2 regions of the Mesorhizobium sp. WSM4833 genome follow, and region 1 is predicted to be linked to the other one. Evidence: predicted binding sites of a transcription regulator. Region 1 holds the regulator's gene; the other holds the start of a gene.

Evidence for each region. Region 1 encodes PhoB, which activates phosphate uptake and scavenging genes when phosphate is short. Its sites were predicted from a motif close to TGTCATNNANCTGTCAT; they were not measured.
Region 2: a site for PhoB is predicted at 2,227-2,243, ahead of AC0L2D_RS23960 (LTA synthase family protein). Genes of this name have one in related genera too.

Annotation. Positions count from the first base shown of each region.
Region 1 covers NZ_JBVVQG010000019.1:57,697-72,869, reverse strand. The annotation lists gene AC0L2D_RS28115 (sensor histidine kinase) at 1-53, shown strand, start outside; gene AC0L2D_RS28110 (hypothetical protein) at 177-356, shown strand; gene AC0L2D_RS28105 (hypothetical protein) at 478-804, shown strand; gene AC0L2D_RS28100 (YMGG-like glycine zipper-containing protein) at 888-1,133, shown strand; gene AC0L2D_RS28095 (CHASE domain-containing protein) at 1,229-2,857, opposite strand; gene AC0L2D_RS28090 (ATP-binding cassette domain-containing protein) at 2,985-3,785, opposite strand; gene AC0L2D_RS28085 (sugar ABC transporter permease) at 3,797-5,149, opposite strand; gene xylF (D-xylose ABC transporter substrate-binding protein) at 5,292-6,332, opposite strand; gene AC0L2D_RS28075 (ROK family protein) at 6,602-7,849, shown strand; gene phoB (phosphate regulon transcriptional regulator PhoB) at 7,866-8,555, opposite strand; gene phoU (phosphate signaling complex protein PhoU) at 8,572-9,279, opposite strand; gene pstB (phosphate ABC transporter ATP-binding protein PstB) at 9,306-10,124, opposite strand; gene pstA (phosphate ABC transporter permease PstA) at 10,142-11,458, opposite strand; gene pstC (phosphate ABC transporter permease subunit PstC) at 11,455-12,921, opposite strand; gene AC0L2D_RS28045 (PstS family phosphate ABC transporter substrate-binding protein) at 13,018-14,046, opposite strand; gene AC0L2D_RS28040 (PAS domain-containing protein) at 14,559-15,173, opposite strand, start outside.
Region 2 covers NZ_JBVVQG010000013.1:35,069-50,241, forward strand. The annotation lists gene AC0L2D_RS23955 (pilus assembly protein TadG-related protein) at 1-209, shown strand, start outside; gene AC0L2D_RS23960 (LTA synthase family protein) at 257-2,212, opposite strand; gene fabD (ACP S-malonyltransferase) at 2,466-3,407, shown strand; gene fabG (3-oxoacyl-[acyl-carrier-protein] reductase) at 3,468-4,205, shown strand; gene AC0L2D_RS23975 (acyl carrier protein) at 4,417-4,653, shown strand; gene fabF (beta-ketoacyl-ACP synthase II) at 4,688-5,950, shown strand; gene AC0L2D_RS23985 (hypothetical protein) at 5,938-6,210, opposite strand; gene mltG (endolytic transglycosylase MltG) at 6,209-7,318, shown strand; gene AC0L2D_RS23995 (YicC/YloC family endoribonuclease) at 7,474-8,364, shown strand; gene gmk (guanylate kinase) at 8,368-9,024, shown strand; gene rsmA (16S rRNA (adenine(1518)-N(6)/adenine(1519)-N(6))-dimethyltransferase RsmA) at 9,073-9,912, opposite strand; gene pdxA (4-hydroxythreonine-4-phosphate dehydrogenase PdxA) at 9,923-10,951, opposite strand; gene AC0L2D_RS24015 (peptidylprolyl isomerase) at 10,953-11,891, opposite strand; gene AC0L2D_RS24020 (LPS-assembly protein LptD) at 11,982-14,420, opposite strand; gene lptG (LPS export ABC transporter permease LptG) at 14,420-15,173, opposite strand, start outside.

The DNA.
Region 1 (15,173 bases):
GCCGCCTTGAATACCGCCTTGTCGTTCCGCACGGCAATTTCGAGACGGATTGAGCGACCTTCCTTAACCCGCCGTTCACCATAAAAGCAGATGCTGTTTTTCCCAGATACCGCTGGAACTTGTTGCATCACCGAACATTTCCGCAGCAGGATTTGCAGCGTGGTGGGAGGAATGCCTTGACGGTTGCCGACATGAACAGACTGGAGCAGGCCGCCCGGATTTCCATGGGCGAGTTTGAGGACTCCGAGGCTTCCGCGCCACCGCTGGCTCCTGTTCCCAACGGAGCTTTGCGCCTTGTTGCGCTGGCCTTGGTGGCGGTGATCATGGCGGTCGCCCTGCACCAACTGGTCTACTAGGCCACGTCGTTTCGGCCGGTGGCCGAATCGGCTGTAGCGCCATCTTATTTCCCCGGCCGATCAAGCCAGCCAGGAACTTTGGCGAATGTAGACCGTTACTATGGCGAGAGGACTTCTCGCCATGGAACATATCGCTGCATTGTTGCTGGTCATCGGTTGCTCGAACACGATGGCCGACTGCCGTGAACTCCAGGTGCCCGTAAGCGTTTTCGCAACGGCCGAGCAATGCGTGGCCGAACGCCCATTCGTCTTGGGCGACGTGCAAGGGCAGGCTGACCACATCGTCGCCAAATGCCTTGCGGTCGATCCGGCGCTTGAGGACGACTATGATCAGATCGTCTGGAATGTGCGCGCCGATGGTACGCTTGACGCGTCTTTGGCAATTTCCAGCCTGGTAATGGCATCGAACACGATACGCCCAGAAAAAGACTATCTTCACCAACAATAGATTGCAGCAGCAAAGGCCGTCATTTCATGCTAAATGGCGGCTGGAGCTTACTAAAGTGAGGACACAAAGTGAGGAGTGACTCTATGCGGAAGATGATTATTGCCCTGGTTGCGGTGGTCGCGGTCAGCGGCTGCACCTCGACTGAGAAGGACGTGGTTGGCGGCGGCTTGATCGGCGCCGGTGTCGGCGGCTTGGTCGGCGGCGGTAAGGGCGCGCTGATCGGCGCGGCCGTGGGTGCCGGTTCCGGCCTGCTGGTGCGCAACCTGCGCAACGGCTATTGCCAATATCGCGATCATCGCGGCCGGATCTACACGGCTCGCTGCAACTAATTCGGCGATAATCGAAACGTCGATCCGGAGGCCGGTCCGCCGGCTTCCGGGTTTTTGATGTCTGGATGCTTCCCCCTTGTCGGCAAGGGTCGCGCTCAATTGGCGAGTGGAATTTTGATTTCCACGTTCAGCCCATTGGCTTGGTAATCCCGTTTGATCGTACCGCGCAATTCGCGCGTCACGTTGAGGTCGATCAGCTTGGTGCCGAATCCGGTCTCGGCGGGCGCTTCAAGTTTCTTCTGCCCGTTTTCGCGCCAGTTGAGAGCCAGCACCCTGTCGCGCCCTCGGCCTTCGAGCGACCAGTCCACCTTCAGCGCCCCAACGGAATTGCCGGCCTCGCCGTATTTCAGCGCATTCGTCGCCAGTTCGTGGAAGGTCAGGCCGAGCGCTTGCGTCGTGGTTTCGTCGAGCAGCACCTGTGGTCCCGACAACAGCTCATCGGGCAGCTCCTTGCCGAACACCTGACCCAGCTCGATGCGCAGGAGATCGCCAAGATCGGCCTTCTGCCAGCGTGAGCGCGTCAGCATGTCCTGGGAGGCCGCCATCGCCTGCAGCCTAGCCGAGAAGGACGCTGAAAACTCGTTGACGTCGGTCGCCCGCGATGCCGTCTGACGCGCGATCGCCAGCACCCTGGTGATCGAATTCTTGATGCGATGCTTCATCTCCTGCAGCATCAGGTCTTTTTCGATCAGGCTCTTTTCCGTCGTTTCGTGCAATCGCGACGCTGCCTCATAGGCCCGCTCCTGATAGCGCGCCACAAGCGCGATTGCGCCCGCCAACAGCAGGCCGAACAGCCCCAGCATCACCGGAATGGCGCGCGACGACGGCTGCAAGAAGGCGCTTGTCGGCCGGAACAGGACAGTCCATGGCTGTCCGGCGACGATGATCTTTCGCGTGACCAGCAACCTGTTCCCGAAAGTGGAAGCCGGCGGCGTCTCCGACCGGAACAACAGATTGTCGCCGTTCACGGCACCATCGCCATCATAGATTTCGGTGTTGACCGGCAAAAGCGGCGACCGGCTGAGCGCGGTCTGGAACAGATCGCGAGCCCGAAAGGCCGCATAGAGAAAACCTGATGTCGAGGATCTCGAAGCATTGATGACGTCGGGAGCGGTTTCGACATTGAGCCGCACGAAAACGAAGAAGCCGGTGAACGTCTGCGCGGCGCCCGTGTCCTGGCCCAGCTGCACCAGCCCGCTGGCATGCTGCTGGTCGTCGGACATCGCCTTTTCGATCGCCGCACGCCGCACCGGTTCGCTGAACATGTCGTAGCCGATGCCGGCTTGATTGGATGGATCCAGCGGTTCGAACAGCACGATAGGGGTGCGCCAGGGTTGCGTGGTGTCCGGGTAGATTGGATGACTGACGCCATAATCGTGCAGCATGTCGCGTTCGACCGTCGCCTCGTCGCCCGTCTTTGCCAGCCTGAGGAAGCCGATACCGCGCAAGCCGGCGAAATTCTTGTCGACATCGAGCGCGGTGAAGAAGGCCTTGAACTCATTGCGAGAAATATCGCCATTGCGGGCGTCGAACAGGGCCTGCGTCGAGCGCAGCAGCGACAGATGCAGGTCGATGCGGCTCTCGATCCGGTTGAGCGCATCGTCGGCAGTCGCCTCGAACTTGATGCGCGCGGCTTCCTGCGTGGCGAAGTAGGCAAAACCTGCCATCACCATGCTGATCAGCGCGACGGCGATAAAGGCGATGATCGGGAAAAGCTTCTTCAACGGATCGTGCGGTCCCTGAGCAATGTCGGACCTTTATGCGCAAGTCGCCCTGCCAACACAATGCCAAGGCCAAGCCATCCCTACGGCTGGCATATCACGTGTCCGGCAACCGCGATCTGGCTTGATCTCAGGCCGCGATCTTCAGCGCGCCCGGTCCGGGAATGGCGCCTGGCGGGCATTTGCCCAGAATGATCATGCCCAGCACCTCGTCCTGGGTGACATCAGTGGTGCGGGCGGTGCCGACCACCTGGCCGTTCTTCATGACGCAGACCCGGTCGGCAAGCTCGAACACATCGTGGATGTCGTGGCTGATCAGGAAGATGCCGATGCCGTCGGACTTCAGCTGCTTGACCAGTTCGCCGACCTGCGTCGTTTCCTGCGGACCAAGTGCGGCCGTCGGCTCGTCCATGATCAGGATGCGGGCGTTGAACAGGATCGCACGCGCGATCGCCACCGATTGCCGCTGGCCGCCCGACAGCTTGATCACCGGCTCCTTGAAACGCTGGAACCGGGGATTGAGCCGACCCATCACCTTGCGCGCCTCGGCCTCCATGGCAACGTCGTCGAGCGTGCCCCAGGCGGTCATCAACTCGCGGCCGAGGAACAGATTGGCGGCGGCGTCGACATTGTCGGCCAACGCCAGCGTCTGGTAGATCGTCTCGATGCCGTATTTCTTGGCGTCGCGCGGGTTGGAGATCGATGCCTCCTCGCCGTTGACGAAGATCTGGCCCGAATCGCGCTTGTAGGCGCCGGACAGGATCTTGATCAATGTCGACTTGCCGGCGCCATTATGGCCGAGCAGCGCCACGACCTCGCCGGGGAAAAGATCGATCGAGGCGTCGTCGACGGCGCGGATGCCGCCAAACGCGATCGAGATGTTCCTCATGTCGATCAGCGCGGTGGCTGCAGGAGCAGTCTTGTCAGTCATGGCATGCCCTCCTAGACGCGCTTGCGATAGACGGTGTCGAGCCACACGGCGATCACCAGTACGGCGCCGACGACGATGCTCTGCAGCGGCGAGTCGACACCAAGCAGCACCATGCCGGACTGCAGCGATTGCATCAGCAGGGCGCCGAGCATGGCGCCGATGATCGTTCCCGACCCGCCGGCTAGCGACGTGCCACCGATCACGGCGGCTGCAATGACGAGCAGCTCGTCGAGCGTTCCAAGCACGTTGGTGGCCGAATTCTGCCGGGCCGAGGAGATCGCCGCGGCAATCGTGGCCAGCACGCCCATGATCATGAACACCTTCATGGTGATCCAGCGCGTGTTGATGCCGGCGAGATTGGCCGCCTCGGGATTGCCGCCGATGGCGAAGACATAGCGGCCGAAACGGGTGCGGTTGGTGATGAAGGTCATGACCAGCCCGACGGCGACCGCCATCAGCACCGGTATGGCGATACCGTGGGCGATGAACAGGCCGCCTTCGGGAACGGTGATGTTGTTGGCGGCCGCATATCTGTTCACGATGCCGATCGGCCAGGGGTAGGAGTTGGCGAGCCAGACCGCACCCATGATGGCGCCGCAGGTGACGACACCGAGCAGCGCCTCGGCCCAGATCGGACGTAGCGGAAAACGGAAACGCTTGCGCTGCACCCGCCCGTTGAAGAGCCCAAACACCACGGCGAGGCAGGCGACGATCCCGACAACCCAGCTCCAGGTTGCGCCGATCGATCCCGCCGGCCCGCCGCCCATCAGCTGAAAGGTGGCGTTAAGCGGCGCCACGGTCTGGCCTGATGTGACCCACCAGGCAGCACCGCGCCAGACCAGCAGGCCGCCCAGCGTCACGATAAAGGCGGGCACTTCGAGATAGGCGATGACGAAGCCTTGAAAGGCGCCGATCAACAGGCCGAGCGCCAGGCCGATGACCAGCGCCAGGACCCAGATCCACGGATTGCCGAGTTCGAGCCCGACAAAACGCACCAGGAAATGCACCTGGGCAAATCCCATCACCATGCCGATCAGGCCCTCGGCGGAACCGACCGACAGGTCGATGTTGCGCATGACGATGACCAGCACCATGCCGCAGGCCATGATGGCGACCGCGGATGTCTGCACCGACAGGTTCCACAGATTGCGCGGCGTGAGAAAGGTGCGGCTGTCGAAATCGAGCGGGTTGACGCCGAGGCGCAGGCTGGAAATGACATGCAGCCCAATCCAGATGACCAGCAGCGCGCCGATCATGCCGAGCATCCGGGTGTCGATCTCGGTCGCCTTCAGGAACCGGGCGACGGCGCCGAGTTCCGACGCGCGCGCCGTATCGGCCTGCGGGTTGGACGTCGTGTCGGTCATGATTTCCTCCCACCGGCTGACCGTCTGACGCGCATGCCGGAGCCCAGCCTAGAAGCTATCCGCATGATGCGGAAACACAATTCTTTGAGAAAACGCCGCGGCTTTTGGGCCGCGGCGTTCAGATATTTCGAAGTGGTCCGGATCAGTTACAGGCCGCGACGGTGCCGGCAGCGACACCCGCGCAGACTTCGTCCTTCTTGATCCAGCCAGCGTCGATGACGACGTTGAGATTGTCCTTGGTGATGGCAACCGGGGTCAGGAACAGCGACTTGACGGTGTTGCCGCCCGGCGTCGTGAAGTCCTTGGCGCCGGCGATGTCGCTCGTCTTCTTGCCGTCGGCCAGTTGCGAGGCGATCTCGGCGGCATTCTTGCCGAGCTCGCGCGCGTCCTTCCACACCGACACGGTTTGCGTGCCGAGGGCGATGCGGTTCAGCGCGGCGTGGTCGCCGTCCTGCCCCGAGACCGGCACGGTGCCGGCCAAGCCTTGAGCCGTCAGCGCCGCGACGACGCCACCGGCAGTGCCGTCATTGGCCGCGACCACCGCGTCGACCTTGTTGTCGTTGGCGGTCAGGAACTGTTCCATGTTCTTCTGGGCATTGGCGGGCAGCCAGCCATCCGTGTAGGCTTCGCCGACATTCTTGATCTTGCCGCTGTCGATGGCTTCCTTGAGCACTTCCATCGAGCCCGAGAACAGGAAGTCGGCATTGGGATCGGCACCGGAGCCCTTGATGAAGACGTAGTTGCCTTCCGGCTTGACCTTGAACACTTCGCGGGCCTGCATACGGCCGACTTCCTTGTTGTCGAAGGTGAGGTAGAAAACGTCCTTGTTCTCGATCAACCGGTCATAGCCGACGACCGGAATGCCTTCGTCCAGCGCCTTCTGCACGGCCGGGCCGATGGCCGAAGCATCCTGCGCCAGGATGATCAGGGAATTGGCGCCCTGCGAGATCAGGCTTTCGACGTCGGTAAGCTGCTTGCCGGGATTGGACTGCGCATCGGCGGAGATGTACTTGTCGCCGGCGGCCTCGATCGCCGTCTTCATGGCGGCCTCGTCGGTCTTCCAGCGTTCCTCCTGGAAGTTGGACCACGAAACGCCGACGACCTTGTCCTTCGCCTGCGCGACAGACGCGAGCGTCAGCGACATGGCGGCACCCGCCAGGATGGCGGCTGTGAATCTTTTCATATTATCCTCCCTGCGCCGCGTATGGCGCGACCAAACTGGCCCGAGGGCCGGCACAGAGGCCCTATTTTTTCGAGCCTCGAAAAAATACTGGGCCAACGCCCGAACGCTGTCAACATCGATTCTGATGGATTTTGATGTCGTCTCGAATTTTTTTCGGGCCTCGGAATAAATAAATGACACGGCGCGCGGCTTCTGCCAGTATTTGACCGCGTCACCGACAGCGTTCCAGGGCAGGAAGAACCGCGGCGACCGGGAGGATATGAAAGAGCATGTCGGTCGGAATCCGCCACGACGATTTGCGCCGCCGCAACCGCGCGATGGTGATCGCCGCGGTGCGCCGCGCCGGACAGCCGTCGCGCACCGAGATCGCCGCAACCACAAGCCTCAGCCATTCGACGATCTCGGCGATCTCATCCGACCTGATCGTCGAAGGCATCCTGACCGAAAGCAAGCCGAGCGAGGCCGGCTCGCTCAAACGCGGCCGTCCGCAGGTCGGCCTCAGCCTCAATCCGGAAGCGGCCGCGGTAATGACCGTGGTGCTGTCGCTGAACTTCCTCTCGGTCGCCGTCATCGACTATGCCGGCCAGGTAATATCCGAGGAACAGCGTCGGCTCGACACGCTGACGATGTCGCGCGACTCGCTGATCGGTGAGTGCACGGCAATCGTGCGGCGCCGCCTGGAAGATCCCGACCTGGACGTGCGCAGCATCGCTCGTATCGCGCTGGCCGTCCAGGGCATCACCGACACCCGTGCCCGCGCCATGCTGTGGTCGCCGATCACGCCGCACACCGACATCGCCTTCGCCGACATATTCGAAGAGGAGTTCGGCATCCCCGCCATTATGGAGAACGACTGCAACATGATGGCGGTGGCGCTGCGCTGGCGCGACCCCGATCGTTACCGCGACGATTTCATCGCCATCCTCCTGTCGCACGGCATCGGCATGGGGCTGGTGCTGAAGGGCGAATTGTTCACCGGCACCCATTCCTCGGGCGGCGAATTCGGCCACATGATCCATCGGCCGAACGGCGCGCTGTGTCGCTGCGGACGGCGCGGCTGCGTCGAAGCCTATGCCGGCAATTATGCCATCTGGCGCAACGCGCGGCAGATGGGCGAGGATGCAGAGCCCGTCGCCGATGTCAGCGACGCCGACATGCGCGCCCTGGCTGCCGCCGCCCGCGAAAGGGACGGGCCCGAACGGGAAGCCTATCGCAAGGCCGGCGAAGCGCTCGGCTACGGCCTCGGCAGCCTGTTTGCGCTGATCGATCCGGCGCCGGTCGCCATGGTCGGCGTCAGCGCCGCCGCCTTCGACCTGATCGAGCCGGCATTGCGGCAAGCGATTGCCCAGACCGCCGGCGGTCAGCATTCCAAGTCGATTTCCTTCGACACCGAGCCGAACGAACTGCCGCTGATCCGCGAAGGCTGCGCCATGCGGGCGCTGATCTTCGTCGATCAGGAGATTTTTGCGCCGGGCGTGCAGGCGAGATCCGGTCTCGGCGGCAAGAACGTGGCGTGAGTTCAAACGAGGGAGTTCAGTCCTCGCGAATGGCGTAACCCGCCCCACGGATGGTGCGAATGACATCGGGCATGCGGCCGTTGTTGACCGCCTTGCGCAGCCGGCCGACATGCACATCGACCGTGCGTTCGTCGATGTAGATCGTCTCGCCCCAGACATTGTCGAGCAGTTGGCTGCGCGAGAACACGCGGCCTGGATGGCGCATCATGAATTCAAGCAGGCGGAATTCCGTCGGCCCGAGCCGGATTTCGCTCTTCTTGCGATAGACGCGGTGCGACTCGCGATCGAGCACGATATCGCCGACCTTGAGCACGCTGGACAGCACTTCCGGCTTGGCCCGGCGCAGCAGCGCCTTGACCCTGGCCATGAACTCCGGCGTCGAGAAAGGCTTGACCAGATAGTCGTCGGCACCGGTCGAGAGGCCGCGCACGCGGTCGCTTTCCTCGCCTCGCGCGGTCAGCATGATGATCGGCAGCCGCTCGGTCTCGGGACGCATCCTTAGCCGGCGGCAGAGTTCGATACCGGAAACCGCAGGCACCATCCAGTCGAGCACCAGAAGGTCTGGAACGTTCTCCTGCAGCCGGATTTCGGCCTCGTCGCCGCGCGTCACCACCTCGACCTGGTAACCTTCGGATTCGAGATTGTAGCGGAGCAGCACGCCTAGCGGCTCCTCATCCTCCACCACCATGATGCGTGGCGCGATCATCGGCTGGTCACCCCTGTCATGCCGCTGGCGCGGACATTGCCGTCTCGTCCTGCTTCGGACGGTTGGCTGGCAACTGCGTGCCGGTCAAAACATAATAGGCATTTTCGGCGATGTTGGTCACGTGGTCGCCGATCCGCTCGAGGTTCTTGGCGCAAAACAACAGGTGCGTGCACGCCGTGATGTTGCGCGGATCTTCCATCATGTAGGTCAGAAGTTCGCGGAACACCGATGTGTATTTGACGTCGATGCGTTCATCATTGTTTCTGAGCGTGGCAAGCGCTGCCGCGTCAGCGGCGGCATACTCGTCGACGACCCCCTGCACCTGGATCAGCACCAGCTGCGCCATTGCGTCGATCGAATGCGAAAGGTCGTGCGGCGTGACGCTCAGCCCGACAGTGCCGACGCGCTTGGCGATGTTCTTGGCAAGGTCACCGATGCGCTCGAGGTCGCCGGCCATGCGGATCGAACCGACCACCGCACGCAGATCGTTGGCCATCGGCTGGCGCTTGGCGATCAGCGTGATGGCACGATCGTCCAGCTCGCGCTGGCGTGCATCCATGATGGCGTCGTCGGAAACCACCCGCTGCGCCAGCGCATTGTCCGAATTGAGCAAAGCCCTGGTCGAGCCACCGACCATCGAGCGGGCGAGATCGCCCATGTCGCGGATCAGCTGGCTGATCTGCTCCAGATCCTCATCGAAAGATGCGACGGTATGTTCACCCATGATCTTCGTCCCTCATATGCCAGAGATCAGCCGAACCGGCCGGTGATGTAGTCCTGGGTGCGTTTGTCGTCGGGGGTGGTGAACATCTTGTCGGTGGCGCCCTCCTCGACCAGATAGCCAAGATGGAACATCGCGGTGCGCTGCGACACGCGCGCTGCCTGCTGCATCGAATGGGTGACGATGACGATCGTATAGTTCTGACGCAGTTCGTCGATCAGTTCCTCGACGCGAGCGGTGGCGATCGGGTCGAGCGCCGAACACGGTTCGTCCATCAGGATCACCTCGGGCGACACGGCGATGGCGCGTGCAATGCACAGGCGCTGCTGCTGGCCACCGGAAAGACCCGTGCCAGGTTCCTGCAAACGGTCCTTGACCTCGTTCCAGATCGCCGCCTTCTTCAGGCTGGACTCGACGATCTGATCCATGTCGGCCTTGCGCTTGGCCAATCCGTGGATGCGCGGCCCATAGGCGACGTTCTCGTAGATCGACTTTGGGAACGGATTGGGTTTCTGGAACACCATGCCGACGCGCGCCCTGAGTTCGACGACATCGATGTTCTTGTCGTAGATGTCCTCTTCGTCGAGCGTGATCTTGCCGGTTACCCGTGCTGAATCGATGGTGTCGTTCATGCGATTGAGGCAGCGCAGGAAGGTGGACTTGCCGCAGCCGGAGGGGCCGATCAGCGCCGTCACCTGGTTCAGGCGGACGTCGAGATCGACGTCGAACAGCGCCTGCTTCTCGCCGTAGAACACGCCGACCTTGTCGCCGCGCATTTTGATCACTTCGTTCGACTTCATCTTGTCGCCCACTGCGTTTTCAAGGGACTGTTCGGTCATGATGTTCATACCAAAATGCCTTTTTTCTACCAGCGCCGCTCGAACCGACGCCGAAGCACGATCGCGGTGATGTTCATGGCCATGAGGAAGACGAGCAGGATGATGATGGCGCCGGACATGCGCTCGACGAAGGCGCGTTCGGCCTCGTTCGCCCACATATAGATCTGCACCGGCAGCGCGGTAGCCGGATCGAAAGGCGTCGTCGGTGGATCGGCGACGAAGGCGACCATGCCGATCAACAGCAGCGGCGCGGTTTCGCCGAGCGCGCGCGCAAGACCGATGATGGTGCCGGTGAGGATGCCGGGCGCGGCAAGCGGCAGGATGTGCTGGAACACCATCTGCATCTTGGAGGCGCCAAGACCGAGAGCTGCCGAGCGGATCGACGGCGGCACCGCGGCAAGCGCGGCGCGCGTCGCGATGATGATCGTCGGCAGCGTCATCAGCGTCAGCACCAGGCCACCGACGAAAGCGGCGGAGCGCGGCATGCCCAGGAAATTGATAAACACCGCGAGGCCGAGCAAGCCGAAGACGATTGACGGCACTGCGGCCAGATTGTTGATGTTGACCTCGATAAGGTCGGTGAAACGGTTCTTCTTGGCGAATTCCTCCAGATAGATGGAGGCGGCGACGCCGATCGGCAGCGCGAGCAGCAGCACGATCACCATCATATAAAACGAGCCGATGATCGCCACGCCCATGCCCGAGGTTTCCGGGCGGCTGGAGGCGCCGTAGGTGAACAGGCCGCTGTTGAAGTGCTCGGCCATCGCGCCCTCGGCCTTGAGCTTGTTCATCCAGGTGATCTGCTGGTCCGAGACCTTGCGTCGCGCTTCCTCGACACTGAGGTCGATCTGGCCCTTGAAAGCCGAGTCGAGATTGGCGGCGGCGAGGATGTTGACGTCGCGTGTCGTGCCGATCACCGAGGGATCGGCGGCAACGATGTCGCGCAACTGGACGCGGGCGCCTTCCGAAAGGAAGCCCTTGAGCTTCTGGATCATCGGCTTGTCATCAGGAGAAATGCCGAGCTTGGCCACCAGCGCGTTTTCTGCGAGCTTGGGATAATTCGCCTTGATCAGAACGCTCGGATCGGTTGCGCGCTTGCCGGAAGGATCGATCACCTTCTCGTCGAACGTGATCGGCAGCGATACCGTCGTCTGCCAGAAGGCGGTGTAGCCTTTCGAGACGATGGTGATCAGCATGATTGCCAGGAACGCCAGGCCTACGGAAATCGCCACGACGCCATAGATGCGGAAACGGCGTTCGGCGGCGTAACGGGCCTTCAGGCCGATGTCGCGGCGCGGATGGGCCGCCGGCCTGACCATCGTATCCATGGGAATGTCGGTCATTCGTACTGCTCCCGATATTTGCGCACGATGTAGAGCGCGACGATGTTCATCACCAGCGTCAGCGTGAACAGCGTCAGCCCGAGCGCGAAGGCGACCAGCGTCTGCGGCGAATTGAACTCGAGGTCGCCGGTGAGCTGGTTGACGATCTTGACGGTGATGGTCGTCATCGCCTCGAACGGGTTGATGGTGAGGTTGGCGGCGACGCCCGCCGCCAGCACGACAATCATCGTTTCGCCGATGGCGCGCGAGGCAGTCAGCAGGATGGCGCCGACGATGCCGGGCAGTGCAGCCGGCAGGATCACCCGCTTGATCGTCTCGGAGCGGGTCGCGCCGAGGCCGAGCGACCCGTCGCGCATGGCGCGCGGTACCGCGGTTATGATGTCGTCTGAGAGAGAGGAGACGACCGGGATCAGCATGACGCCCATGACCAGGCCAGCGGTGAAGATGCTCTGGCCCTGGATGAACGGCGAGCCGCCGGTCAGCGCCGCGGACAGGTCGCGCAGGAACGGCCCAAGCGTGACGACGGCGAAGATGCCGTAGACGATGGTCGGTATGCCGGCCAGCAGTTCAAGCGCCGGCTTGACCACCGAGCGCACCCTGGGCGTTGCGTATTCGGCCATGTAGACAGCCGACATCAGCCCGACCGGCACCGCAACCAGCAGCGCGACGGCGGCGATATAGAGCGTGCCGGCAAGAAGCGGGATCAGGCCGAACTGGCCCTGGCTGCCGCCCGAACCGGCAGCGGCAAAACGCGGATCCCAGACCGTGCCGAAGAAGAAACTCATCGGCGAGACGCTCTCGAAGAAGGTGATCGTCTGGAACAGCATCGAAAGCACGATGCCGACGGTGGTCAGGATGGCGATGGTGGAGGCGGCAAGCAGCCCCCACAGCATCAGCCGCTCGACATTGTTGCGCGCCCTGGCGCGCGGCTCGATCTGCCTGAGCGCATAGAAGGCGCCGGCGATCGAGGAAGCGAGAATGACAATGGCACCGAACAGGCCGAGCCGGTCCTGGACCTTGTTCGCCTCGACAGCGATCGGGATCATGTAATCCTGTGTGTCGCTCGCCAGTGCCACGCCCTTGGCGGCGAGCAGCGGCTGCAACTCGGCAAAGCTGGCAGGCATTGCGGCCAGTGTGCCAGCATCGAGTTTGCGCAGGCCCCTGGCGAGGCTCTTTACCAGGCTGACATCCAGTGCCTCGCTGGCAACCTTGCTGTCGACGGTACGCTCGGGCAAGGCAGCGTGGATGTGCCGGTCAAGATAGACCGAAGAACCGACGGCCCAGACGGCAAGCAGCAAAAGAGCAGGCAGGACGGCGAGCAGGAAGGCCCACCAGCCGTGATAGTGGGCACGCGAATGCGGCTTGACCTTGCCATTGTCCTGGGCCGCGGCACGCTGCCGGCCGATGAAAAAGGCAACCAGGCCGACGGCAACGACGATGGCCAGTACGAGCAAGGACGACATGGACCCACCCCAAGGGAAATTCTAACGCAGCCGCCATTGCGGCCTGCGGTGAAACCGGGGCGCGGATTTGACCCGCACCCCGGTTCGGCAGCTTGATTACATCGACTTTCCGGCGGCGAAAGCGTCACGCTGGGCCTGACGCTCGGCATCCGGAGCAGCAACGAGGCCGTATTCGGCGAGCGGGCTTTCCGGGCCAACCATCTGGTCGTCGAGGAAGAACTCGACATATTCCTTGAGGCCGGGAACGACGCCCAGATGCGCCTTCTTGACGTAGAAGAACAGCGGGCGCGAGACGGGATACTTGCCGCTGGCAATCGTCTCGGTCGAAGGCACGATACCTTCCACGGTGGCGACCTTCAGCTTGTCGGCATTGTTCTCATAGAAGGCGAGGCCGAACACGCCGACGCCGGTCTTGTTGGAGTCGATGCGGGCGAGCGTCTCGGTATAGTCGCCATCGATGTCGACGGCCTTGCCGTCCTTGCGGATGGCAATGCAGGTTTTGCCGATTTCCTTGTCGTCGGCAATGCCGGCGGCCTTGAGAGCAGCCTTGTCACAGCCGGCATCGAGAAGCTTGGTCTCGAACACTTCGCGCGTGCCGTGCTTTTCGCCCGGAATGTAGGCGGCGATGTCCCAGTCGGGCAGCTTCGGATTGACCTGGCTCCACTTGGTGTTCGGATTGTCGACGAGCTTGCCGTCGACGACCAGCTTGGCCGCGAGCGCCTTGTAGATGTCGGCGGGAACCAGCGCCCAGTCCGGGCCCTTGATGTCGGTGGCGAAGACGATGCCGTCATAGCCGATCCGGACTTCCTGGACTTCCTTCACGCCGGCGGCGGCGCAGGACTTGAGTTCGTCCGCCTTGATCGGACGCGACGAGTTGGCGATGTCGATCGTGTCTTCGCCGACGCCCTTGCAGAATTCCTTGATGCCGGCGCCGCTGCCGCCGGATTCGACGACCGGGGTCTTGAAGTTGGTGAACGTTTCGCCGAACTGCTCGGCAACGATCTTGGCATAAGGTAACACGGTCGATGATCCGGCGACCTGGATCTGGTCGCGCGCGGCGGCGAAGCCGGACGACGCGGCGAGCGCAAGCGCAGCGGCCGACGCCGTATAGAGGAATTTCTTCATGTGGCCTGCTCCTGTTCGGAAGATGGTCTCTCGGCGCTCGTCAGTCGGCGCCCGCTGAGGCCAATAGCCTTCGATTATAACAGTCGCATGACAGTTTGATGTCACCCCGGTAACGCGTCATCGCGATGAGCAAAACGCCGCCTGGCCGGCACTGACCACGCAGCCCGGCTTTGTCCCCGGAATCAGAGACTTGCTCCGCTTGGGGCCGAGATTGGCCGGCGATTTGGGGTTAGCCGGCCTTTACGAAAAAAAGCCGGACGGGAGCGCGTTGCTCTCAGCCAGACGGTGTCATGGCCGGGCCATCGCCGAAAACAGGTCCGTTGGGGTAGGTTGACGCTGTCTCATGCCGGCGGTCGCTGCTCCCGCCCGTAACTGGAAAGGGAGGAATCGAACGCCGCCATTGTCTCGACTGGATACAACCTTTGATATGGTGCGATCGCACCATAGTCTTGGCCGCTGGCAGGGCGCGAATCTTCGCCGTATTTCCGGCACTCGGACAGGCAGGACCGGCCCTACCCGGCGTTGCGCTGAGCCTGCCGGCTGGCGCCGACCCAGCGCTCGACCTTCTCGAGCAGCGCCCGGGGACTGATCGGCTTGGGCAGATAGTCGTCCATGCCTGCCTCCAGGCAGCGCTCGCGGTCGCCCTTCAGCGCATGCGCGGTGACGCCGACGATCGGCACATGCGTGCCGGTTTCTTCCTCCAGCCGGCGAATGGCGGCGGTCGCTTCGAGACCGTTCATCTCCGGCATGGAGACATCCATCAGGATCATGCACGGGTTGAGCCGCCCGAAGGCGTCGAGCGCCTTGCGGCCATTGCCGACGATCTCGAAACCATAACCGGTCTCGCCGAGGATCTGGGTGAACACCATCTGGTTCACCTCATTGTCCTCGGCCACCAGTATGTCCAGCCTGTCGCCACCAGCCGCCACCGGTGGCCGGGGGCGAATCGAAGGCGGCTGCAGCAGCGCCCGCTGTTCGGACGGTGCCGAGGGCTGCGGCCGCGTCACATTGCTCGCAGCGACGTCGGCCGCGAGCGGCTGCGGGTCGCTGCCGCCAGTGTTGTGGCGATGCCGCTGGATGGTGGCGACCAGCGTTTCCAGCAGCACCGAAGAGCGCGCCGGCTTGAT
Region 2 (15,173 bases), on a different contig from region 1:
GGACCAAAAACGTTTGCACGCAATTGAAGAACGAGGGCGTGCAGATCTACACCATGGTGCTGCAATCCGACACCGCAGCCAACCGTGCACTTTACAGCGCCTGCGCCTCGGATCCGAGCAACTATTATGCCGTCAACGATCCGACCAAACTGCCGAACGTGTTCCTTCAGATCGCCAACAACTTCACGAAGCTGCAATTGACGAACTGAACACGCGACCCGAGACGGACCAGCAGGCTCTGAGGAAATCGCTGGCCTCAACTCGTATGGGCGGCGACAATCTTGTCGACCGTTTCGGGGAAGAAGTCGGGTGCCGCGTGGCGTTTGCCGAACATCATATCGTACTGCAGCAGGCGGAAATCGCGGATCGCCGGATCGATCTCCTTCTGCCGCGCCCAATCGGGCGTGGCCTCGCCAGCCGGCGTCAGCAGCAAATTGCGGTCGACGACACGGTAGTGTTCGCTCATCTCGCCCAGGAAGCCGGTGTAGTAGGGATGGCTGATGCCGGCCGTCTTCAGGATATGATAGGGCAGGAAGGCCGGGCTGACGGCGCCCATGTGCTCAGCTGGCCCGGTGCGGTTCGACCAGATGACCAGCGGCGTCTCATGATGCTCGAGGGCAGCCTCGGGCGACGCTTCCTTGCGCGGCGCGACATTGTCCTTCAGGAAGCCGGTTTCGACATAGACCGGCCCGAGCGGCGGCAGATGGTCGCCGAAGAAGGCGATCACGGTTGGGCGGGAGCGTGTCTTTGCCCATTCGACGAGGCGTTCGAGACCGCGATCGGCATCGGCTGAGCCTTCGGCGTAGCTGAGCAGCGATTCGCGCGCCCACTGGCTGATCGGCGCCTGCACCCTGTGCGTGGGACTGTAATAGCGGTTCGGTTCGTAGGGACCGTGGTTTTGCAGGCTGACCGCAAAGAAGAACACCGGCTCTTCGCTGGCGTCGGCCTCGCTGATGATCTCGTCGGTCATCGCGGCATCCGATGCCAGTGGCCCGCGCTTTTGCATTGGCGGCAGCGTCTCTTCCGACTTGAAATCGTTGAAGCCGAAATCGGCGTAGACCGCGCCACGGTTCCAGAACCAGTTGGTGCCCGGATGGATGGCGCGCGCCCGATAACCCTGGCTCTTGAGGAAGGTTGCCAGCGACGGCGTCGGCGTGCGCACATATTGCTGGTAGGGGATGCTGCCGGCCGGCAGGAACGCGTTGGAGAAGCCGGTCAGCGCCTCGAACTCGATATTGGCGGTCATGCCGCCGAACTCCGGCGAGAACATCGAGCCGGAGCGCAGCGCCCGCACATTGGGGATCGGATCGGGCGTGATGGTGACGCCGGGCAGCTTGGTCGGGTCCCAGAAGGACTCGCTCATGACGATGATGATGTCAGGCTTCTCGGTCGGCACCGAGGCGGTCACATCGGGCCTGGCGATCGCCGCGATCGCCTTGTCGGAATAGCCCGGCGGCGCAGAGACATGCGCCATCGGCACATTGAGCGCAAAGGCCAGCGCAAAACCGTTGGAGGCATAGTTTTCCTTCTGGTCCCACATGATCGGGATGATCTGCAACCGGTCCCTGGTCCAGGAGAACGTGGCATAGTCCATGATCGAAACGAAGAAGGCGAGCAGCGGCACTGCCAGCGTCAGCCGCGCAAGGCGTCCCTTGCGGCTAAGTGCGGGAACCTTGCGGCGCCACATCCGCCAGCCATAGACGAGCAGCGACAGGCCGGCGACGATGCCGACGACCATCGCGAGCGCGGTCATCGGCCGGTCGCGCACCAAAAGCGGCAACAGCGCGAAGATCTGGCGGGCATAGAGGAAATCGGTCGGATAGAGCGGATCGCCGAGATAATGCGACTTCTGGTGGCCGACGAAGGCAAGCGATAGCGTCAGCGGCGCGACGATCATCAGGCTCTGATGGCTGCGGCCCAGCACCGCATCGAGGCCGATCAGGATCAGCGCGAACACGACGATGGTGGTCCAGCCCGGCTTGAGCGGCTGCAGGAAGAAGGAGACCGTGCCGGCAAAGTCGCCGCGCACGATCAGTTCGATGGCAAACACCAGGACGGCGGCGATCGCCAGGCTGATCAGCCCATAGCGCACGACCGGCCATCTCCTGCCCGGCAGATAGCCGGTGGAGGGGTCGTCTTCCAGGAACTGTGGCGCGGCCTTGCCGGCGCGTTTGTAACTCTTTGCCACTTTAACTTCCCCACCCAGCGACAAGCACGTCACTCGATTGTCATGGAATTGTCACGCAAAGCTAGCGCCTGTGGCCAAAATAAGAAGAGCCAGCAAACGAATCGTGAGCGGTTTTCATCAGGAGTGATCGCCAAAAAGCCTTTCGGAACAGGCACTCGGCGGATGAAGCTGCCGTCGAGCAGGGTCGAACCGGGCTTGACTTGGCGGCCTGCCTTGCGTCACAGGCAAGAAAAACTCGTCTATCAGGCAAGCAAAACCAGCCCTTGGGAGCCCGCGCATGGCCGTTGCATTCACCTTTCCTGGACAAGGCAGCCAGGCAGTCGGCATGGGCAAGGATCTCGCCGAGGCCTTTCCCGAGGCGCGCAGAATTTTCCAGGAAGTCGACGACGCGCTCGGCGAAAACCTGTCGAAGCTGATCTGGGAAGGGCCGGAAGAGACGTTGATGCTGACCGCCAACGCGCAGCCGGCGCTGATGGCGGTGTCGCTGGCCGCGATCCGGGCGCTGGAATCGCGCGGCTTCTCGCTGAAAGGCAAGGTCGCCTATGTCGCCGGTCATTCGCTGGGCGAATATTCGGCGCTCGCGGCCGCTGGCTTCGTTTCGGTTGCCGATGCCGCCAGGCTGCTGCGCATCCGCGGCAATGCCATGCAGGCGGCGGTGCCGGCCGGCGAGGGCGCCATGGCGGCGATCATCGGATTGGAACAGGCCGATGTCGAAGCCGCTTGCGCGGAAGCCGCCAAAGGCTCCGTCTGCCAGATCGCCAACGACAATGGCGGCGGCCAACTGGTCATTTCCGGCGCCAGGGCCGCGGTCGAACTGGCGGCGAAACTGTGCACTGAGAAAGGCGCCAAGCGCGCACTGATGCTGCAGGTGTCCGCGCCCTTCCATTCGGCGCTGATGGCGCCGGCCGCGAACGTCATGCGCGACGCACTCGCCGGTGTGACAAAGAATGCGCCGGTCGTTCCCGTCCTCTCCAATGTCACGGTCAGCCCGACCAGCGATCCGGACGAGATCGCCCGCCGCCTGGTCGAGCAGATAACCGGCCGCGTACGTTGGCGCGAGACCGTGGAGTGGTTCGGCGCAAATGGCGTCACCACGCTTTACGAGATTGGCGCCGGCAAGGTGCTTTCGGGATTGGCGCGGCGCATCAACCGCGACATCGCCACTGCGTCGGTCGGCTCGGCGGCTGAGGTCGAGGCAACGCTAGCAGCGCTTGCATAAAGCCCCATTTGATCCCATTCCCTGCAAAAGGGGTGTTCTCTTCTCAATCAGGAGACAAAAATGTTCGAATTGACTGGCCGCAAGGCGCTCGTCACCGGCGCATCGGGAGGCATCGGCGAGGCGATCGCCCGGATGCTGCATGCGCAAGGCGCGATCGTCGGCCTGCATGGCACCCGCATCGAGAAATTGGACGCGCTGGCTAGCGAGCTTGGCGACCGGGTCAAGCTGTTCCCGGCCAATTTGTCCAACCGTGACGAGGTCAAGGCGCTCGGCCAGAAAGCCGAGGCCGATCTCGAAGGCGTCGACATCCTGGTCAACAACGCCGGCATCACCAAGGACGGGCTGTTCGTGCGCATGTCGGATGCCGATTGGGACAGCGTGATCGAGGTCAATCTGACCGCCGTTTTCCGGCTCACCCGCGAACTCACCCATCCGATGATGCGCCGCCGCCATGGCCGCATCATCAACATCACCTCGGTGGTCGGCGTGACCGGCAATCCCGGCCAGACCAATTACTGCGCCTCCAAGGCCGGCATGATCGGCTTCTCCAAGTCGCTGGCGCAGGAGATCGCCACCCGCAACATCACCGTTAACTGCGTTGCACCAGGCTTCATCGAATCGGCAATGACCGACAAGCTCAACGATAAGCAGAAAGAGGCGATCATGGCGGCGATCCCGACGCGGCGCATGGGCACCAGCGTCGAAGTCGCGTCCGCCGTCGCTTATCTCGCCTCCAACGAAGCCGCCTACGTCACCGGCCAGACCATCCACGTAAATGGCGGCATGGCTATGATTTGAACGAGGTTCTGCAGCAACGCCGGCGGGTTGTGTAAAGAGACCATTTCGGCTTGGACCTCAGCTATTTTTCGTGTAATGCGGCCCGCAACCCGGCGGTTCGGGCAAAAATCGGTCCGTAGTCGTTGCGTTTCCGGCAGGACCATCTTTCAGCTTGATTAGCGGCATTCTGCCCGCTAACGAAGACAGACAAACAAAAGACGAGGATGCCCAAATGAGTGACACCGCAGAGCGCGTCAAGAAGATCGTCATCGAGCACCTTGGCGTCGATGCCGACAAAGTGACGGAGCAGGCGAGCTTCATCGATGATCTGGGCGCCGACAGCCTCGACACGGTCGAACTCGTCATGGCGTTCGAAGAAGAATTCGGCGTCGAGATCCCCGACGACGCGGCCGAGACCATCCTGACCGTCGGCGATGCCGTGAAGTACATCGACAAGGCTTCGGCCTGACGCTTTCTGCAGTCATCACCGGGGAGGACCTGCGATGAGGCGTGTCGTCGTCACGGGCCTTGGCTTGCTGTCGCCGTTCGGCATGGGCTTCGAGCACAGCTGGAAGGAGCTTCTGACCGGCCGCAGCGCTGCCAAGCGCATCACCGAGTTCGAGGTGGAGGACCTTGCTTGCAAGATCGCCCACGTCATTCCGCGTGGTGACGGCAGCAATGCCACCTTCAATCCCGAGGCCGTGCTCGAGCCGAAGGAATTGCGCAAGATCGGCGACTTCATCCTGTACGGGATTGCCGCCGCCGACGAGGCGCTGAAGGATTCCGGCTGGGAACCCAAGACGCATGAAGAGCAATGCGCCACCGGCGTCCTGATCGGCTCCGGCATCGGCGGCATCGAGGGCATCGCCGAGAACGCGATGATCCTCAAGGAACGCGGCCCGCGCCGCATCAGCCCCTTCTTCATCCCGGGCCAGATCATCAATCTCGTCTCCGGGCAGGTTTCGATCCGGCACGGGCTGAAAGGCCCGAACCATGCCGTCGTCACGGCCTGTTCGACCGGCGCGCACGCCATTGGCGATGCTGCCCGGCTGATCATGTGGGGCGATGCCGACGTGATGGTCGCCGGTGGCGCCGAAGCGCCGGTGACGCGGCTGTCGATCGCCGGGTTCGCCGCATGCCGGGCACTGTCGACGGAACGCAATGATTCGCCGCAAACGGCGTCGCGCCCCTATGATCGCGACCGCGACGGCTTCGTCATGGGCGAGGGCGCCGGCGTTGTCGTGCTCGAGGAGCTCGAACATGCCAAAGCGCGCGGCGCCAAGATCTATGCCGAGGTGACGGGTTATGGTCTCACCGGCGACGCGCATCACATCACGGCGCCCGCCGAGGATGGCGATGGTGCCTTCCGTTGCATGACGGCGGCACTCAACCGGGCCAAGCTTACGCCTGCCGACGTCGACTACATCAACGCGCACGGCACCTCGACCATGGCCGACACGATCGAGCTCGGCGCTGTCGAGCGGCTTGTCGGCAATGCCGCATCGAAGATCTCGATGTCGTCCACCAAGTCGTCGATCGGCCATCTGCTTGGGGCGGCCGGTGCCGCCGAAGCGATCTTCTCGATCCTTGCCATCAGGGACAATGTCGCGCCGCCGACCATCAACCTCGACAACCCCGAACGCGAAACCGCGATCGACCTGGTGCCGAACAAGCCGCGCGCCCGCCAGATCGACGTGGCGCTGTCCAATTCGTTCGGCTTTGGCGGGACCAATGCGTCGCTGGTCTTCCAGCGCTACAATGGCTGATCGTCCGGCTGCCGGGCGACGCTTTGGCGTGCCGCCAATTTTGCCATATTCGCCTCTACTCTGCCGCTGGGGATTCGTTGGGCGATCAAACGGTAGGGCGAAATGAACACAAATCCGGCAGGCAACGGAGAATTCGGGCAACGGCCGGCAACATCCGGACCGATCGTGCCGAAAACGGCCAGCGAGGCGTTGCGGCCAGAGGCCGGCACGCCGCCGCCGAAGCGCTCGCGTGCGTCACGCAGCCAGGTCGTCGTGTTCATGAACTTCGTCATCTCCTCGGTGATGCTGGTGGTGCTGGCGGCCGGCGTCGCGGTCTATTTCGGCAAGCAGGAATTCACCGAGCCCGGACCCTCGGCTAATGGCGACACCTTCCTGGTCAAGCCGAACACCGGCGTCCAGGATATCGCCGACCAGCTCGAACGCCGCGGACTGATCAGCGATGCCCGGGTATTCCGCCTTGGCGTGCGGGCCTTCGGCAATGATTCGGCGCTGAAAGCCGGCGAGTACGAGATCAAGCCCAGGGCTTCCATGCGCGATATCATGGAGCTTCTGAAGAGCGGCAAGTCGGTGATGTATTCGCTGACCATCCCTGAAGGACTGACTGTCGACCAGGCATTGCAGCGCATCGCCGAGGAGACTGCCTTGAGCGGCGACATGCCGGCAACCACGCCGCCGGAGGGCAGCCTCGCCACCGACACGCTGCGCTTCACGCGCGGCGCGACACGCCAGCAGATGGTCGACAAGCTGCTTGCGGATCAGAAGAAGCTGGTTGACGATGTCTGGCAGCGGCGCGCGCCGGACCTGCCGCTGGCCAACGTCGAAGAGTTCGTCACGCTGGCTTCGATTGTCGAGAAAGAGACGGGCAAGGGTGACGAGCGTTCACGGGTTGCCGCCGTCTTCCTGAACCGGCTTGCCAAGGGCATGCGCCTGCAATCCGATCCGACCATCATCTACGGGTTGTTCGGCGGCAAGGGAAAGCCGGCGGACCGGCCGATCTACCAGTCGGATATCCAGAAACAGACCCCCTACAACACCTATGTGATCAACGGCTTGCCGCCGACGCCGATCGCCAATCCGGGTCGTGCAGCGCTGGAGGCGGTGGCCAACCCATCGAAGACCGACGACCTCTATTTCGTCGCCGACGGCACCGGTGGGCACGTCTTTGCCGCGACGCTGGACGAGCACAACGAGAATGTCGCCCGCTATCGCGCTCTGCAGAAGAAGCAGGCGGATGACGTCGCCAAAGCCGCCAAGACGACCGGCGGCGGCGACAGCAATGCCGTCAAGCCGGCGGACGGTGGGCCGGCCGACAGTGCGCCGGCTGACGGTGCCGACGACAGCGGCGGTGACGCGGGCGCTGCCCAGTAGAATGAAGAAAGGCGTTGCCCGACAGGCGACGCCCTGACATTTGCAAGAGCGCCGCGCGTCCGATTTCGACGCGCTGCGGCGCAGTCATTTTCAAGCAGCACTTGCTCTGTCCGGAAAGCCGGTTCGGGGCAATGTGCCAGGGACGTGTGGGCGATATGAATTTGCAGAGCATGACCGGTTTTGCACGCGCCGTCGCCGAGCACGAAGGCACTTCGATCGCCTGGGAGGTCAAGTCCGTCAACGGCAAGAGCGTCGAAGTACGGCTGCGGCTGCCGCAAGGCTTCGAGCGGTTGGAACCGGCTGTCCGGCAGATACTTCAGAAACGTTTTGCACGCGGCAATTTTCAGGCGACGCTGACCATCGGCCGTGCCGTCGGCGCGCAGGCGCAGCCGGTCGTCAACGAAGCCTTCCTGAAGGACCTGGCCGGGCTCGCCAAGCGGCTGCAGGAGCAGTTCGGCGTTGCTGCGGCGACCTCGGATGGACTGCTGTCGCTGCGCGGCGTGCTCGACATTCCCGAAACTGTCGAAACCGAGGAGGCGAGGGCCGCGCTCGATGCCGCGATCATGGCCGCGCTCGAAGTGGCCTTGAACGGGCTCGAACAGGCACGGCAGGGCGAAGGGGCCGCGCTGGCTTTGCTGCTGTCGGGTCATATCGACACAATCGAGGCGCTGACGCTGCGGGCAGAAGTGGATCCATCCCGCGAGACCGCGGTGATCCGGGAACGCATCGCCGAGCAGGTCAGGCTGCTGATGGACGCTTCCGCCAATTTGGATGCCACCCGACTGCACATGGAGGCCGCGTTCCTGGCCACCAAGGCCGATATTCGCGAAGAGATCGACCGGCTGAAAACGCATGTCGCATCCGGCCGGGCACTGCTGGTGGGCGGCGGCGCGGTCGGTCGCAAGCTCGATTTTCTGGCACAGGAATTTAACCGCGAATCGAATACGCTGTGTTCCAAGTCGAATGCCGCCGCCATCACCGCGATCGGGCTGGACCTGAAGGCGGTGGTCGACCAGTTTCGTGAACAGATCCAGAATCTGGAGTAGCCGATGGTTGCCAAGGATTTGGGGTCCCGCATTCGCCGCCGGGGCCTGATGCTCGTCCTGTCGTCGCCGTCCGGCGCCGGCAAGTCGACGATCGCGCGCAATCTTCTGGAAAGCGATTCCAGCCTCGAACTGTCGGTCTCGGTCACCACCAGGCCGCGCCGCGGCAGCGAGATCGAAGGCGTCCACTATCATTTCCGGACGATGCGCGAATTCGAGCGGCTTCGTGATTCCGACGCGCTGCTGGAGTGGGCCGAGGTGCATGGCAATTGCTATGCGACACCGCGCGAGCCTGCCGAACTGGCGCTGTCTGAAGGGCGCGACATGCTGTTCGACATCGACTGGCAGGGCGCCCAGCAGCTCAAGGAGAAGATGCGCGCGGACATCGTCTCGATCTTCATCCTGCCGCCATCGATGAAGGAGTTGAAGGCACGGCTGAAGCGCCGCGCCGAAGACCAGGAAGCGGTGATCGAAACGCGGTTGAAAAACGCCCGCAACGAGATCGAGCACTGGAAGGAATATGATTTCGTCATCGTCAATGATGACCTCGATCGCGCCTTCGCCGAAGTGCGCGGCATCGTCGTCGCCGAGCGGCTGAGACGCGACCGCCGGCCAGGCCTGTTCGATTTCGTCTCGGGACTGTTGGACGAGAAGACGGGTTGAGGCGGTGAAGCGCCAATCTCCCCCTTGTGGGGGGAGATTGGCAGCCTCTTACACCGCGTTTGTCAACCTTACAAACTCCTCGACGCTGAGCGTTTCGGCGCGGCGTGTCGGATCGATGCCGGCGCGTTCGAGCAGGGCCTCGCCGCCGAGGCTCTTCACGCTCTGCCGCAGCATCTTGCGACGTTGGCCGAAGGCGGCTTCTGTGACGCGGCCGAGTTTCTTCACCTCGGTGGGCAGGGGCATCGGGCGCGGCACAAGATGCACCACCGAGGAGGTGACCTTTGGCGGCGGCGTGAATGCCTGTGGCGGTACGTCGAAGGCGATCCTCGCCTCCGTCCGCCAGCCGGCAAGAACCCCCAGCCGGCCATAGCTGTCGCTGCCGGCGGGAGCGACGATGCGCTCGGCCACCTCGCGCTGGAACATCAAAGTCATCGAGGTGTAGAAAGGCGGCCAGTCGCTGACGGTCAACCAGCGCACCAGCAGCTCCGTGCCGATGTTGTAGGGCAGGTTGGCCACGATCTTGACCGGGCCGCCATTGCCGGTCGCTCGACTGGCAAGGCCCGTGAAATCCGTCTTCAGCGCATCGCCCGAAACAACCTCCAGCCGGCCGGGATAGTGGTCGGACACTTCGGCAAGAGCAGCCAGGCAACGTTCGTCGCGCTCTATGGCGATCACCTGGCGCGCTCCGTTGGCAAGCAAGGCGCGGGTCAGCCCGCCGGGACCGGGGCCGACCTCGATGACGGTTGCATCGGACAAGTCGCCGGCGGTGCGGGCGATCTTGCCGGTGAGGTTGAGGTCGAGCAGGAAATTCTGGCCGAGCGCCTTCTTCGCCTGCAGCCCATGCCGCTCGATCACCTCGCGCAGCGGCGGCAGCCCGTCGATGCTCATGCCCGAGATCTCATGCGGCAACCGCCTTGGTGTTCGTGTCGGCCAGCCGCCGGGCAAGCTTCAGCGCCGCTATCAGGCTGTCGGGCCGCGCCACACCCTTGCCGGCGATGTCGAAGGCCGTGCCGTGGTCGGGCGAGGTGCGGATGAAGGGCAGGCCGAGCGTGACATTGACCGCCTCGTCGAAAGCCAGCGCCTTGGCCGGGATAAGCGCCTGGTCGTGATACATGCAAAGGGCCGCGTCGTAACCAGCCCGCGCCCGGACATGGAACAACGTGTCGGCCGGCAAAGGGCCGAAAGCGTCGATGCCTTCGGCGCGCAGGATGTCGACCGCCGGGCGCACGATCCGCTCGTCCTCGAGGCCCATGGCGCCGCCTTCGCCGGCATGTGGATTGAGCCCGGCAATCGCCAGCCGTGGCCTGGCGATGCCGAAGCGGCCGGCAAGGTCGGCAGCGGTGATGCGCGCGGTGGCGACGATCAGTTCGGTGGTCAGTGCCTTCGGCACCTCGGCCAGCGCTATGTGGATGGTGACGGGAACGGTGCGCAGGTCGGGTCCTGCCAGCATCATCACCGGCATCGCCTCGACGCCGCTGTGCCGAGCCGCCAGATGCGCCAGATATTCGGTGTGGCCGGGAAAGCGAAAGCCGGCATCGTAGAGCGGCTTCTTGGCGATGGGGCAGGTGACCACGGCCGAGGCTTCGCCGGCAAGGCAATCGGCGACGGCGCGGTCGATGGCCTCGATCGTGGCGGCCGCATTGGCCGGATCCGGCTGGCCGGGGCTGTCGATGCAGCCTGCAGCCAGCGGAACGATCGGCAAGGCGCGGGCAAAGACCTGCGCCGCTTGTGCCGGGGTGGCTTCGGCGATCGGCAGCGAGAGGCCGAGCAGGCGCGCCCGGGAGGCGATCAGCGCCGGATCGGCGAGCAGGTAGAAGGGGGGCAGGGCGGCAGCTTCACGCGCCATGAAGGCGGCGATGGCGATCTCCGGCCCAATGCCGGACGGATCGCCGGCGCTCAACGCGAGCGCAGTCACTGCGTTGCCCACGTCAGCGCTTGACGATGCGGGCTTTTGCCTTCAGCTCGTCGACATATTTCTTGCTGAGCGCGTCGGCATCCTTGTCGCCGCCGGAGCCTTCGGCCTGGAACGCCATCTGGGCAACTTTGTCGTCGGACACTTCGCGCGACGAGCAGATGCCGATGAATTCGACGCCGCGTTCGGTTTCGCGCGTGACGGTGGCACCGCCGACTTTGGTAGCTTTGATCTGCTCGGCCCAGTCCGGCGGCAGTTGCGGCGCCAGCACCCGGCCCAGATCGCGAACGGTGACGTCGATCAGGCCCTTGGCGAATTCGCGCGTCGTGTTGCAGCCGTTGAAGCGGGCGCGCATGGCGTCGGCCTCTCGCTTGCGTTTGCCCAGCGTCGCGCTGCGTTCAGCCGCCGGCACCACGAAGATGACCTGCTGCAGCATGTATTCGGTGGCGCTCGGTTTGGCGCCGCCTTTTTCGAGCATCTTCCTGACGAGATCCTGTTCGCTGACGGCGCCGGTGCCGTCGCCGGAACGGTAGCGCGCGCTCAAGGCCTGGTTCCAGGCCATCTGGGCGCGGATGAATTCCTTGAAGTGGCTCTTGGTGACGCCCGACTTCTCCATGACGCCGTCGAGCTGGCTGAGCTGCATCTTGTTGCTCGAGGCAAAGCGCTGATACGCGGCATCGACCTGGGCGTCGCTGATGCGGATACCAAGCCGCTTGGCCTCGGCCATACGCAGCGTCTGGTCGATCATTTCCTGGCCGGCATCGCCCTTCTTGCGCTGCAGCTTCAGGAAAGCGGCGCGATGGGCGATGTCGCCGGTGGTGACAGGAATGTCGTTGACGACGTATTTGATCTCGCTGGCGAAAGCTGGCGGCGCCATTACGGTGATCGACACGGACGTCGCCGCCAGGAGCAACGCGAAACCTGCTGAAAAGAGGTATTTCCTCATTGTTGGCATCCCAATTCTATCCCGGTCCCGCCCAATTTGATCTTTCCAGGTGCGCGAAATCCGTGCCAGCCCTATGCGGCGAAACGATGTCGCCGATTGTTACTGGATCGTGTCGACGGCACTGGTCGACGAGCCGAAATCGCCGAGGGTGCGGAACGACAGATTGAAGCCGATGGTCTGCGACACCTCCCTGGTGTTCAGATCGCGCGACTGCGAGTAGGTCATCAAATAAGTGAAGCAGGAATCGTTGTAGGCGAAGCCGACGCCATCCTTGACCAGCAGGCTCTGCTGCAGGTCGTAGGTTCCTGTGCCGAAGACGCGCCAGTTTTCGGCCAGATGCGTGGATGCACCAAGCGTGACCTCGTGGCGGTCGGTGGTGAAGCCGTACAGCGGCTGGGCCTGGATGAAGGCGTATTTGGCGCTCAGCGACACAGGCAGGCCGGAATAGGCGGCCTTCACCTCGGCGCGGCGGATCTCGAAGCTCTGTTCGTCAAAACGGCCGCTGACCGAGGCCGCGAAGCCGTTGGGGCTGTTGATGCCGAACAGGCCGACATAGTCGGACTTGGTCGTGTCGAGGCCGGAGTTTGCGCCGACATTCACCAAATCCGGCGCGGCGAACGAGTTCTCGCCGCCAATCTGATAGGATTGGCCGAAAATGGCATTGGTGCCCCAGCCATTGTTGTAGGAGCCGGAATAGCGGAAGCCGACATTGGCGCGCGAACCGCCTTCGACGCGGTCGTAACCGGAGAACTTGTCGCGTTCGAACAAGGTGGTCGCGTCGAAGACCATGCTTTGGGCGTCTTCGTTGGGCACTGAGAGGCCGCCGACATATTGCTCGTTCGGACGCATGAAGACCTGTGCCATCGGTTCGATGACATGGCTGGACCCGCTGGCCATGGAAAACAGCACCGGCCAACGCATCTCAAGCCCGGCGGTTGCCATGTAACGGGCAAATGACGAGCGCATGTCGTCCTGCTCGCCCAAATGCGTCGCCATTCTGTCGATCGCGTCCAGCGAAGCCGACGACGCGTTGAGGTAGTCGACGTCGCCCTGCAGCGCGAGCAACGGCGTCAGCACCAGCCCGCCATCGGTGACGAAGCTCCGCTTCCACTCGGCCTCGGCGGTGAGACGGCCCGATTCGCCTTCGATGCCGCGGACGCGCTGCGTGGGAGTGAGGGCATTGTAGGGCTCGACGAAGGTCTCATCGACATCGTCGCGGCGGATGACACGCGCGTTGACATTGAGCGACAGCTGGCCGCCGGCCACCGACGCATCAGGAATATAGGCGTAGTCGAGCGACGGCAGCACCCAGGGCTGTTGTCCGCTTCGTGCAGAGGCGTTGTCGTCAGGTGTATCTTCCTGCACATCGAAATGCATGGCGCGCACGTCGAAATAGTTGCGGCCGTTGAGACCCGTCAAGTAGACCGACGACTGGTGGACGCTGCTATTGTACTTTTCGATGCCGTAGGTGTTCGAGAAATTCTTGTCGGTCTGCAGCAGCACGTCCCAGCCGAAGTTCCAGCGTGAGTTGATGGCGAACTGCCCCTGGGTACCCATCATGCCGCGGAATTTGTTGGGATCGCCGGCGCTGCCCGAATTGACGTTGTGGCCAGAGCTGGAGGGGAAGGCAGTGGTGTCGAGGAAAGCGTCGGGATTCTGCTGGTGTATCCCGGCGATCTTCAAGCTGTACTCGCCATTGTTGAAGCGCTGACGCCACTCGGCCTCACCGAGGAAACCCTGCTTGGTATAGCCGGTGCCGGTGACGGTCAGGTCGTAGGTCGGCGCCAATGCAAGATAATAGGGGACTTTCACGCCGACGCCGAGATCGCTCTTGTAGATGATGCTCGGGATCAGGAAGCCGCTCTTGCGCTTCACCGTCGGGTCGGCAATTTCGAATGCAGGCAGATAGGCAAGCGGAAAACCGAAGAACTCGAAATTCGCATTCTCGAAGCGAACCGTCTTCTTCTCGCCGTTCCAGATGATCTTCTTGGCCTTGACGCGCCAGGTCGGCGCTTTGTCCGGCTTATCCTCGCACGGCTCGCAGGCGGTGTAGACGCCATTGTGGAAGGTGGTCAGCACGCCGCCCATGCGTTCGGCGCTTTCGGCGGCGAAATAGGCCTTGTCGATGGTTTCGACCCGCAACGCGTTGACGAAGCCGTCGGCGAAGTCATCGGTGATGTCGATATGCTGCGAATTGATCTTGGTGCCGTCGCTGTTGATGACTTCGACGTTACCGCTTGCGACCATTCGCTTGGTGTTGCGGTTGTACTCGACCCGCTGGGCGACAAGGCGATTGCCACCATAGTCGATCTGCACGCCGCCAACGGCGGTCACGGTCTGATTGTCGTTGTTATAGACCAGCGTATCGGCCGCCAGCAGCATTTGCGAGCCGGATGGAACCGATGTCGCCATGTCGCCGACGTCCTGCGCAAGCGCCGGTGCCGGAACGGCGTAGGCAAGCACGCACGCCAAGGCGGTCGCCGCATAGAGGCGCGCCAAACCGGCCTGCCTGTTGCTGGGCAAAAACGCCTCCCTCACTAGCCGTCTTCCTTGTATAGCAGGAAAGTCACCCCGAAGAACATAGCCACCATGACCGGTACCCAGGCGGCTACGACAGTCGGCACGAATCCCGCCACGCCGAATGCCTTCACCAGAACCGAAACGACATAAAGCAGAAAGCCAGCGATGATGCCACCCAGAATCATCGTCGCCGACTGCCCCATCCTAGCAAATCGCATTGAAACCGTTGCCGCGATCAGCGTCATGGCGACGAGAAGGAACGGCAACGCCACGAGCGAATCAAACTGCATGGCAAAGGCATTTGCCTTGAGGCCGAAGGAGCGGGCAACCTCGATCTTTCCGGGCAGGTCGTAGAAGGGGATGGTTTCCGGGCGCGCCAGCCGCTCTTGCACGAATTCGGGCTTCAGATTGGTCGGTACGCGATCGGTTGCCGATGCCTGGATCGTGCCGTTCTGGAACGTCTTGACGTCCTGCAATTCCCAATAGCCGTCGCGCAGGAAGGCACGGGCAGCATCCTTGCGCTCGACGATGTTGCCTTGCGGGTCGAGAATGAAGAATACGACATCGGCCATTTCCAGGCCCTGGTTCAGGATGGCCCGCGCACCGATGATGGTGTCCCCCGAACTGGTTTTCTGCCGGATCCAGGGCGCGGCATCGGCCGAGACCTTGTTCGATTTGCCGGAACGCAGCTGGGTTTCGATCTGCTCGGACCAGGAGAATGCGTGCGCGGCGAGCGGATTGATGACGCCAACCGACAGGACGCCGAACAGC